2 regions of the Nonomuraea sp. bgisy101 genome follow, and region 2 is predicted to be linked to the other one. Evidence: riboswitches for the same ligand, from Rfam matches in the RefSeq annotation. Region 2 holds a riboswitch; the other holds the start of a gene.
What was found. Region 2 has a riboswitch for glycine ahead of gcvT (glycine cleavage system aminomethyltransferase GcvT). Riboswitches for the same ligand answer to the same signal wherever they lie in the genome.
Positions count from the first base shown of each region.

Region 1: linked by a shared signal. The riboswitch ahead of gcvP (aminomethyl-transferring glycine dehydrogenase) and the one ahead of gcvT (glycine cleavage system aminomethyltransferase GcvT) in region 2 are both predicted to bind glycine.

Region 1 is NZ_JBYITD010000005.1:168,962-174,486, reverse strand. It holds gene gcvP (aminomethyl-transferring glycine dehydrogenase) at 1-2,666, opposite strand, end outside; glycine riboswitch at 2,815-2,906, opposite strand; gene AC3EO4_RS11470 (MerR family transcriptional regulator) at 2,941-3,561, opposite strand; gene AC3EO4_RS11465 (bifunctional nuclease family protein) at 3,755-4,225, opposite strand; gene ftsR (transcriptional regulator FtsR) at 4,460-5,086, opposite strand; gene AC3EO4_RS11455 (double zinc ribbon and FHA domain-containing protein) at 5,110-5,525, opposite strand, start outside.
Region 2 is NZ_JBYITD010000008.1:336,409-341,933, reverse strand. It holds gene gcvH (glycine cleavage system protein GcvH) at 1-124, opposite strand, end outside; gene gcvT (glycine cleavage system aminomethyltransferase GcvT) at 121-1,206, opposite strand; glycine riboswitch at 1,240-1,335, opposite strand; glycine riboswitch at 1,336-1,433, opposite strand; tRNA gene AC3EO4_RS18085 (tRNA-Leu) at 1,483-1,566, opposite strand; gene bcp (thioredoxin-dependent thiol peroxidase) at 1,646-2,119, opposite strand; gene AC3EO4_RS18075 (DUF3618 domain-containing protein) at 2,227-2,556, shown strand; gene AC3EO4_RS18070 (amino acid deaminase/aldolase) at 2,558-3,745, opposite strand; gene AC3EO4_RS18065 (DUF6286 domain-containing protein) at 3,846-4,454, shown strand; gene AC3EO4_RS18060 (hypothetical protein) at 4,454-4,948, shown strand; gene AC3EO4_RS18055 (LysR family transcriptional regulator) at 5,015-5,525, shown strand, end outside.

The sequences.
Region 1 (5,525 bases), on a different contig from region 2:
GCGGTGTGCGGGGCGTTGCGCAGCGGGTTGTCGGTCTTGTCGTAGGAGCCGTCGGCCACCTTGGCGATCTCGCCGCGGATGGCGACCATCGCCTCGACGAACCTGTCGATCTCGGCCAGGTCCTCGCTCTCGGTCGGCTCGATCATGAGCGTGCCCGCGACGGGGAAGGACATGGTCGGCGCGTGGAAGCCGTAGTCGATCAGGCGCTTGGCCACGTCGTCGACCGTGACGCCGGTCTCCTTGGTGATCTGGCGCAGGTCGATGATGCACTCGTGGGCGACCAGGCCGCCACGCCCGGTGTAGAGCACGGGGTAGTGCGGGGCCAGGCGCCTGGCGAGGTAGTTGGCCGACAGGATGGCCTGCTCGGTGGCGGCCTTGAGGCCCTCACCGCCCATCATCCTGACGTAGGCCCACGAGATCGGCAGGATCCCGGCCGAGCCGTACGGCGCGGCCGAGACGGGGCCGACGGGCGAGCCGTTGTGCAGCGGGTGTCCCGGCAGGTAGGCGGCCAGGTGACCGCGGACGGCCACGGGACCCACGCCGGGCCCGCCACCGCCGTGCGGGATGCAGAAGGTCTTGTGCAGGTTGAGGTGGGAGACGTCGGCGCCGAACTCGCCCGGCTTGGCGAGACCGACCAGGGCGTTGAGATTGGCCCCGTCGACGTAGACCTGGCCGCCCGCCTCGTGGACCTTGGCGCAGACCTCGGTGATCGTCTCCTCGTAGACGCCGTGCGTGGACGGGTACGTCACCATGATCGCGGCCAGCGTGTCCGCGTGCTTGGCGATCTTGGCGTCGAGGTCGGCCAGGTCGACGTTGCCGTCGTCGTCGCAGGCCACGACCACGACGCGCATGCCCGCCATGACGGCGCTGGCGGCGTTGGTGCCGTGCGCGGAGGAGGGGATGAGGCAGACGTCGCGGTGGGTGTCGCCGTTGGCGCGGTGGTAGGCGCGGATGGCCAGCAGCCCGGCGAACTCGCCCTGCGAGCCCGCGTTCGGCTGGATGGAGACGGCGTCGTAGCCGGTCACCTCGGCCAGCCAGCCCTCCAGCGTCTCGACCAGCTCGACGTAGCCGCCGGCCTGCTCGACGGGCGCGTAGGGGTGGATGCCCGCGAACTCGGGCCAGGTGATGGGCTCCATCTCGGTGGTGGCGTTGAGCTTCATCGTGCAGGAGCCGAGCGGGATCATCGACCTGTCGAGCGCGATGTCCTTGTCCTGGAGCCTGCGCAGGTAGCGCAGCATCGAGGTCTCGGAGTGGTGGCTGTGGAAGACCGGGTGGGTGAGGTAGTCGCCTTCCCTGACCAGTTCCCCGGGCAGCGCGTCCTCACCGGCCAGGTCGGTCAGCGAGACGCTCACGCCGAACGCGGCGGCGACCTGCTCCAGGTGGGCCAGGGTCGTCTTCTCGTCGCAGGCGATCGAGACGTGGTCGGCGTCGGCCGCCCACACGTTGATCCCGCGCTCGGCGGCGGAGGCGACGACCTGGGCGGCCCTGCCGGGCACGCGGGCCAGCACGGTGTCGAAGAAGACGTCGTGGACGACCTCGACCCGTCCCCCGCGCAGGGCGGCGGCGAGCGTGACGGCCATGCGGTGGGTGCGCTGGGCGATGCGGCGCAGCCCCTCGGGGCCGTGGTAGACGGCGTACATGCCGGCGATGACGGCCAGCAGCACCTGGGCGGTGCAGATGTTGCTGGTGGCCTTCTCCCTGCGGATGTGCTGCTCGCGGGTCTGCAGGGCCAGGCGGTAGGCGGGGTCGCCGTCGACGTCCACCGACACGCCGACGAGCCGTCCCGGCATCTGCCGCTGCAGGCCCTCGCGGACCGACATGTAGGCGGCGTGCGGCCCGCCGAAGCCGAACGGCACGCCGAAGCGCTGCGAGGAGCCGATCGCGATGTCGGCGCCCAGGTCGCCGGGGGCGGCGACCAGCGTCAGCGACAGCAGGTCGGCGGCGGCCACCACCAGCGCGTTGTGCGCGTGGGCCGCCTCGGCCAGGGCGCGGAAGTCACGCAGGCGGCCGGAGGCGCCCGGGTACTGCACGAGCACGCCGAAACACTCGGGCAGCTCGCCGTCGAGGGAGTCGACGACCAGCTCGATGCCCAGCGGCTCGGCCCTGGTGGCCAGGACGGCCTTGGTCTGGGGCAGCGCGTCCGCGTCAACGACGAAGACGTTGCTCTTGGACTTGCCGGCCCTGCGCGCCAGCGTCATCGCCTCGGCGGCGGCCGTGGCCTCGTCCAGCAGGGAGGCGCCCGCCACGTCGAGGCCGGTCAGATCGGAGACGACGGTCTGGAAGTTGAGCAGCGCCTCGAGCCTGCCCTGGGAGATCTCGGGCTGGTAGGGCGTGTAGGCGGTGTACCAGCCGGGGTTCTCCAGCAGGTTACGCCTGATCACGGCCGGGGTGATCGTGTCGTAGTAACCCAGGCCGATCATCGAGGTGAGCACCTTGTTGCGGTCGGCCAGCGCCCGCAGCTCGGCGATCACTTCGGTCTCGCCGGCCGCGGCGGGCAGCCTCAACTGGTCCTTGGCCCTGATGGCCTCGGGCACGGCGACAGCCACGAGGTCGGCGACCGACTCGAAACCGACCGCCTCCAGCATCTTGGCCTGCTCGGCGTCCGAGGGACCGATATGACGGGTCGCGAAAGGCGGGGCAGCGAGGTCGCTGAGGGGCTCGGTCATGGATCTGCCTCCCAAGGCTGATGGAGAGCGCACGGGCTTATGCCGGGTCTCCCCCTCTGTCATCAACCTGAGAGGTTCGCCCGCGATTCCGCGGGCTTGCACCGTCGGTGAGACGCGCCTGGCTGGCGTGCCTGCTTTCCAGAGTTGCCTCACCCGAGCGGTACTGGATGCCTGAGAGATTCCGGGGAGGGTTGCTCCTTCGGCGCCCCGGATGCCCGGGGACTCTCCCGCACGGGGTCGTCAGCTACAGGCCTAGGCTACCAGCGTTCGGGGATCAGCCCAGTCGGCGAGCCTTGCGGCGCTGGGCCAGTTCGTCAGCGGGATGGTCGGCCGGGACGGTGTCCTCGACCGCCGCCCGTTCCCCCGGCAGCTCCGCGAGCGATCCCTCGACTTCGCGCCAGACCCTGCCCAGCGCGATACCGAACACTCCCTGACCGCCTTGCAGCAGGTCGATGACCTCGTCGGCCGAGGTGCACTCGTAGACGCTCACTCCGTCGCTCATGAGCGTGATCCTGCTGAGGTCGCCGACGCCCCTGTCTCTCAGGTGCTGGACGGCGGTGCGGATCTGCTGGAGCGACACGCCGGTGTCGAGCAGCCGCTTGACGACCTTGAGCACCAGGATGTCGCGGAAGCTGTAGAGGCGCTGGGAACCCGAGCCCTGAGCGGCTCTTATCGTGGGTTCGACCAGGCCCGTGCGCGCCCAGTAGTCCAGTTGCCTGTAGGTGATGCCGGCCGCCGCGCAGGCCGTGGGGCCGCGATAGCCGATGTCGCCAGGCAGAGTCGTAGGCTGCTCGTCGAAGAGCAGGCCCTGCTCACCCGCACGCTGGCGCGCACTCTCGCGCCGCACCGGGTCTTCCTGGCCGGCCGTCTTTCCCTCGCCGCTGCTGACCGCCACGCGGACCTCCGGCTTTCTCTCATCCCGTGGTCTGATCTGGGGGTTCGCAAAGGACAACCACAGGTTTCACTTGCACCGTAGGACCGTGACCATCCGCAGTCAACGATCCGGCTCGGCGCGTCGTGAAGCGTAAATGCAGTGAAATGCGTACCCCAGGTGTCGGCCAAGGGTACGAGCCTTCACGAAGGGAGTCCTACCCAGCGCGTCCGAAGTCCTCGGGCGTGATGGTGTCAAGGAACTCCCTGAACTTCTCCACCTCATCCTCCTGGTCATCAGGGATGATCACCCCGGCCTCCTGCACGACCTCCTCGCTGGCGAAGATCCGCGCACCGGTGCGCAGTGCCAGGGCGATGGAGTCGGACGGGCGCGCGCTGACCTCGACGCCGTTGGAGAACACCAGATCGGCGAAGAAGATCCCATCACGCAGAGCGACGATGTTGACCGCGCGCAGGCCGACGCCCAGCGCGCTCAGCACATCCCTGAACAGGTCGTGGGTCAATGGCCTGGGCGGCGGCTCCTCCGCTTGGGCAAGGGCGATGGCCGTGGCTTCGGTCATTCCTATCCAGATCGGGAGAAACCTCTCACCCTGCGCCTCCTTGAGCAGAACGATCGGCTGATTTGTGGGCATTTCAACGCGAACGCCCACTACCTCCATCTGCAACACGGGCTGCTCCGAATTCACGATCCATGGGCCGGAATCTTCCGCACTTCAACGTAACACCCACTGGGTAAGTAATATCCCTGCCCCTGAGGCTCCCAGCCAACCTACCCGCCTCCGTGATCCCTTCGCTCACCGCCTCCACCCCCTGCGGCGTCGGCGGAGCGGGCGTTCGAAACTCTCGCAGCGGCCGCGCGGGAGCGCGCCGGACGTGTCCCGAACGGGTATGGCGGCCGGGACTCAGCCGCCGAGAACAGAGCGGACGGCGGCCCGCAGAAGGGCGGCGTGCAGGTCGAGGAGCTGCCCCGACAGCTGTCTGGCCGTCTCGCCGGCCTCGCCGATGGCGCCGGGGGCGCGCCGTTTGAGAATGGGGGCGACGGTCTGCTCGACCAGACCGGCCTCGCGCTCGGCCGCGGCCTTGACCGCGCGCAGGTGCCTGGCGTGCAGGCCGTACTTGGCCAGGGAGCCGACGCTGCGGGCCACGTTCAGCGCGTCCTCGTCATAGCGCCTGGCGACCGGCGCGAGCAGGCCGTAGTCCTCGAGCTCGGTGAGCGTCTCGTCGTCGAGCCCGCTGGCCTCCAGCAGCTCGGCGCGGCTGAACCTGACCTCCTTGGCCTCGGGCAGGGCCCGCGGGCGGCCGAGCTCCTCGGCCATCTTGTCCTTGATGACGCGCAGCGGCAGGTAGTGGTCGCGCTGCTCGGTGAGGATGAAGCGCAGCTGCTCCACGTGCATGTAGGTGAACTTGCGAAACCCGGAGGGGCTGCGCTCTGGCTCGATCAGCCCCTCGCTCTCGAGGAAACGGATCTTGGAGATGGTGACATCGGGGAAGTCGCCCTGCAGCAGGGCGAGCACCTCCCCGATGCTCATGTGCGACCGCGCCGCCTGGGAGCTCATGCGCCCCGCGTGAGGAAGACGAGGCGGAACTTGCCGATCTGCACCTCGTCGCCGCTGTGGAGGGGAACCTCCTCGATGCGCTCCCTGTTGACGTAGGTGCCGTTGAGGCTGCCGACGTCGCGGACGGTGAAGGCGCCACCGGGATGCCGGTAGAACTCCACGTGCCGCCGCGAGACCGTGATGTCGTCGAGGAAGATGTCGCTCTCGGGGTGCCTGCCCGTCGTCGTCAGGTCACGGTCGAGGCGGAAGCGGCTGCCCGCGTTGGGGCCGCGTGTCACGACGAGCAGCGCCGCGCCGGGCGGGAGTTGCTCGACGGCGGCCCGCTCGGCAAGGAGGGCGTCGGCCGTCTCCGCCTCATACGCCTCGATTCCCGCGACGGAGATCGTCGAGGTGGTGTCTCCCGAGACCTCAT
Region 2 (5,525 bases):
CCACGTCGCCCAGCGCCTCGGCCGCGTAGGCGGTGATGCCCACCGTCACGGTCAGGCCGTCGTCGAGGCCGCCGACCCACTCGTGCTCCTTGGTGTAGCTCAGGTCGTCAGGGATGGTGCTCACTTGTTCCTCCTGTAGAAAGGCAGCTCAACCAGGTCCACAGCCTCGTGACTGCCCCGGATGTCAACGGTCAGACCTTCTTCTATCCCAGTGTCCACGTACGCCATCGCGATGGGCCTGCCGAGGGACTGCGACGGGGCGCCGCTGGTCACCTCTCCCACGACGGCACCGTCCTTGGTGACAGGGAATCCGTGGCGCGGGACCCTGCGGCCCGTCGCGACCAGGCCGACGAGGCGGCGGCGCGGCGGAACGTCCTTGGCGGGCTCGAGCGCGGCCCTGCCGACGAAGTCGCCGGGCTTGTCGAACTTCACCACGCGGCCGAGCCCCGCGTCGAACGGCGTGAGCGAGACGTCGAGCTCGTTGCCGTACAGCGGCATGCCGGCTTCGAGGCGGAGCGTGTCGCGGCTGGACAGACCCGCGGGCATGATCCCGTACGGCTCGCCCGCCTTGGTCAGCGCGTGCCACAGGGCGACGGCGTCGGCGTTGCGGACGAACAGCTCGAAGCCGTCCTCGCCGGTGTAGCCGGTGCGGGCGATGAGCGCCTCGGCGCCGGCGACGGTGCCGGGCAGGCCCGCGTAGTACTTCAGGCCTTCGAGGTCGGCGTCGGTGAGGGCGGAGAGGATCTCCTGGGCGCGCGGGCCCTGGACGGCGATGAGCGCGTACTGGTCGGAGCGGTCGTCGACGACGGCGTCGAACCGCTCGGCGCGCTCGGTGAGCCGGTCGGCGACCATGAGGTAGTTGGAGGCGTTGGCGACGACCATGAACTCCTGGTCGGCCAGCCGGTAGACGATGAGGTCGTCGAGCACGCCGCCGCTCTCGTTGACGATCATCGTGTAGCGGGCGCGGCCGGGCGCGAGCGCGGACAGGTGTCCGACGAGGGCGTAGTCGAGCGCCTCGGCCGCCTGCGGCCCGGTAACGAAGATCTCCCCCATGTGGGACAGGTCGAACAGCCCGGCCCGCTCGCGGACGGCGTTGTGCTCGGCTGACTCGCTTCCGTAGCGCAGCGGCATGAGCCAGCCGGCGAAGTCGGTCAGCGTCGCACCGAGACTCTCGTGTACGTCGCGCAGCGGTGTCGGTCGGGACATTGTTCGCACCTCAGAATGGGTCGGATGCCAGGATCCTCCCCCTCTGTCATCGGTGCCTGAGAGCTTCGCCCGGGTTTGCCGGACTTTCACCTTCGGCGAGGCCCCGCAGGCCTGCTTTCCAGAGGTCACCTGGCCCGCGCGGTCCTTTGCCTTGAGAGGTTCGCGGGGAGGGCTTGCTCCTTCAGGGTTCCTGGCCGGATGCCAGGACGCTCTCCCGCGTGGGTTCATCGGTGTCTGTAGGCAAGAGTAGTACGGATTGGCCCGCCAAGGGAAAGGTGCGGGCGGGGGGACTCGAACCCCCACAGTGTCTCCACCAACAGGACCTAAACCTGCCGCGTATGCCTATTTCGCCACGCCCGCGCATCCGCCATCAGCTTAGCGCCCGGGCAGGGGCGGAGACACTCGTTTGCGATCAAGCCCGCGAGCTTGATCGAAGACGTCAGGCCAGCCCCAGCTTCTTCTTCAGGCCCGCCACGTGCCCCGTGGCCTTCACGTTGTAGAGGGCCTGCTCGATCTTCCCGTCGGCGTCGATGACGAACGTCGAGCGGATCACGCCGACGACCTCCTTGCCGTACAGCTTCTTGGCGCCGTACGCGCCGTAGGCCTTGTGGACCTCCAGGTCGACATCCGACAGCAGCGGGAAGGTCAGCGCGTCGCGCTCGGCGAACTTCACCAGCTTGTCCGTCTTGTCCTTCGACACGCCGAGCACGACGAAGCCCTCGTCGGTCAACCGGCCGAGGTTGTCGCGGAAGTCGCACGCCTGCTTGGTGCATCCGGGCGTCATCGCGGCGGGGTAGAAGTACAGGATGACGCGCTTGCCGCGGTAGGCGTCGAGGGAGACGGCGTCGCCGCCGGCCACGGGTAGCGTGAAGTCCGGAGCGGCGTCTCCCGGCTGGAGCTTGGTTTCGGTCACGGGCTCAACCTAACCAATCGGCGGGACACATTTCGCCCTCGGCCTTCGCCCGCTGTGCCGTACGGCGATGCGACCTGACAGACTGATCACCCTGAGAGAGGAGAGCCATGGCCGACACCGACCCTGATGAGCTGGAGCGCAAGATCGCCCAGACGCGCGCCGAGCTCGCGCAGACCGTCGACGCCATCGCCGACAGGGTCAGCCCCAAGCGGGTGGCCCAGCGGGGCGTGGAGGAGGTCAAGTCAAGGGCCGAGCATTTCGTGGCGTCGGTCGGCGACCTCGTGGGGGTCACACCCAAGCCGGTGCGTTTCGGCGACGAGCCCGAGGACGTGTGGGAGGACGAGCGGCCGATCGGCACCGCGCTGATCGCCGTGGGCGCGGTGCTGGTGGTGGGCGCGGCGATCATCCTGTGGCGCGGCAGGCGCCGCAGGAGGTGAGTCAGAGGAAGGTCTTGCCCTCGCCCCTGTAGGTCGGGACCTCCTCGACGACCTTGTCGCCCTCGATCAGCAGCAGCGTGGCGAAGCGCTCGCACAGCTCACCCGCCTTGGCGTGGCGGAACCACACCCTGTCGCCGACCCGCAGGTCCTCGGCGGGCTGGCCGAGCAGCGGGGTCTGCACCTCGCCCGCGCCCTCGTCGCTGGAGTAGCGCAACCCGGCCGGCAGGTACGGCTGGGGCAGCCGCGAGGGGCCGGGCGCCCCCGAGGCGAGGTAGCCGCCGCCGAGCACCGTCACCACACCGAGCGCCGGACGCCGGACGACGGGCAGCGCGAACAGCGCCGCGGGGCGACCGCTGAAGCCGCGGTAGAAGTCGAAGAGCCGGGGGTGGAAGAAGCCCGAGCCTGCCGCGCACTCGGTGACGGCCTTCTCCCTGACCGTGCGATCGACGCTGCCGGTGCCGCCGCCGTTGACGAACTCCAGCTCGGCCAGCTGCCTGACGGCGTTGACGACGCGGCCGCGCCGTACGATCAGCTCGCGGGCCGAGCGGGCCTGCATCAGCCTGATGACGCGGGCGAAGGCCGCGTTGCCCGGCGGGTCGTCGCCCACGCCCGCGATCTGCGCCTCGTAGGCCATGAGGCCGACCAGGCGGAAGGCGGGCCGCTTGGCGATCTCGGCGGCCAGGTCGGCGGCGTGGACGGGCTCGCGGACCGGCGAGCGCAGCGCGCCGGCGCGGAACCGCCCGCCGAAGGCGACGTACCCGGCGTCGAGGTCGAGGCAGAGTCGCAGGACGGGACCGGCGTCATGGATCGCCGACTCGATGAAGTCGAGGTGCTCGACGGAGTCGACCATGAGAGTGATCTCCCGCGCCGCCTCCTCGGAGGCCGCCAGCGCGGCCAGCGCCGCCCTGTCGGCGGTGGGGTAGGCGACCAGCACGTCGGTGAAGCCGTGCGAGACCAGCCACAAGGCCTCGGGCAGGGTGAAGGCCATGACGCCGCGGAAGCCGTCCATGGCGAGGATGCGCTCCAGGATCGGGCGCGAGCGGACGGACTTGCTCGCCACCCTGATCGGCTTGCCGCCGGCCCGGCGGACGAGGCTCTCCGCATTGGCGCGCAACGCCTCCAGATCGAGGATCGCGAAGGGCGGCTCGAACTCGGCGGTGGCCCTGTCGTAGCGCTGGCGGTCGTCCATAGAAGCAGGGTAATACCGATTTTCGTCGGCAAAGATCCCGTAAACCGGCGGCGGGGAAGGCTTTATGGCCTGGCGGGTCCCTGTACCTCTGGTCGGTGTGATGACAACACTCCAGGAGCGCCTGCCTGGCGGAGCCGCTCTGGGCGAGCGTGAGACGCCCCGCCGCAGGGCGGCCAGAGTGCTCAGACCTGCGCGTACCCCCGCGGGCGTGGCGGTGGCCTTCACGCTGTCGGCCGGGCTGGCGCTGGTGTCGGCCGAGATCCTGGCCACGCTGATGGGCGGCAGGCTCGGACTCGTGCCGGTCGACGAGGTGGTCGCCATGGCGGCCGCGACCCCATGGTCCGACCCCGCTCTGATGCTGGGAGCGCTGGGGGTGGCCGCCACGGGCCTGGCCCTGCTGGGGCTCGCCCTGGTGCCGGGCAGGTGCAGGCTGGTGGCGCTGGAGACCGCCGACCCGAAGATCGTCATGGCCATCACCAGGACGGGGTTGCGCAGGACGCTCAAGTCCGTGGCCGAGGACGTCGACGGGGTGCGCAGCGTGCGCGTGCGGCTGCGCCGCCGCCTGATCGAGGTCGCCGTCGTCTCCGACGCCGAGCGGTCAGGCGAGATGCTGCGCAGGACCGGCGCCGCCGTCGGCGAGCGGCTGAACGGGCTCGGCGCGATGTGCGCGGGCGAGGTCGTGGTGCGGCTGCGCAGGAGGGGGCTCTGATGCGGCAGTACTCCGGCAACAGGATCGGTCTCGGCGTGGTCGGCGCGGTGCTGCTGGGCGCGGGCGTCTACGCCTACCTGCGCGGCGGCGGCGAGCTCGGCAAGGGCAGGAACACCATGGTCCTGGAGGCCGACCTCGACGGCTTCGTCGCCGCGCACCCCTTGATCTCGTGGGGGCTGGCGCTCGCACTGGTGCTGGCCGCCATGCTGGCCACCCGGTGGCTGTTCATGGCGCTCGGCTGGGGCAGGCTCGGCAACCGGTCGGGCACGGGTACGGCCCTGCTCTGCGTGGGGTTGAAGGACGTGGACGGGATCAGCCGTACCAGCGTGCGGGTGGTGGGTGAGGACCGGCTGCGGCTGGCGGTGACCTGCCCCGTCACCGCCGACGTGGGCGCGGTGGTGACCAAGCTCGACCGCGAGATCGTCGGCAGGGTCCGCCGCGACATCGGCGAGGACGACATGGGCGCGATCGTCCGCGTGCACGTCCGTCGCTGACGTGCCCCCGTGGCCGCCACCTGATTGGGCCTTACTGGAAAGCTTCTTTACTTTTAAGCTCGCGGTGTGGACCTTGAGGTTCGTCACCTGCGGGTGCTGTGCGCCATAGCGGACACGGGAAGCATCTCCAAGGCGGCCGCGACCCTGGGCATGTCGCAACCCGGCATCGCCGCGCAGCTGCGCAGGATCGAGCGGATGGTGGGCGGCCCGCTGTTCGACCGCTCGCACGACGGTGTGAGCCCCACCCCGCGAGGCGAGTGGCTGCTGACGCGCTCGCGCTCGCTGCTGCCCGCCTTCGACGAGCTGCGGCGCGACGCCGCCCGCTACGCCACGCCGCCCGGCGGGCCGCTGCGGATCAGGGTCGGGTGCGCGCCGACCCGGCTGGCCATCTACCTGGCCCGCAGCCTGGATCGGCTGCTTCCAGGCGCGGAGGTCAGCCTGCGCACCGAGGCGACGTTGGACCCGCTGCCCGGGCTGCTGGAGAGCGAGCGGATCGAGTTGGCCACCCTCGACGACTATCCGGGGCACGAACTGGTCGCTCCGCGGGGCACGCGGTACGCGGTGATCGCCACCGAGC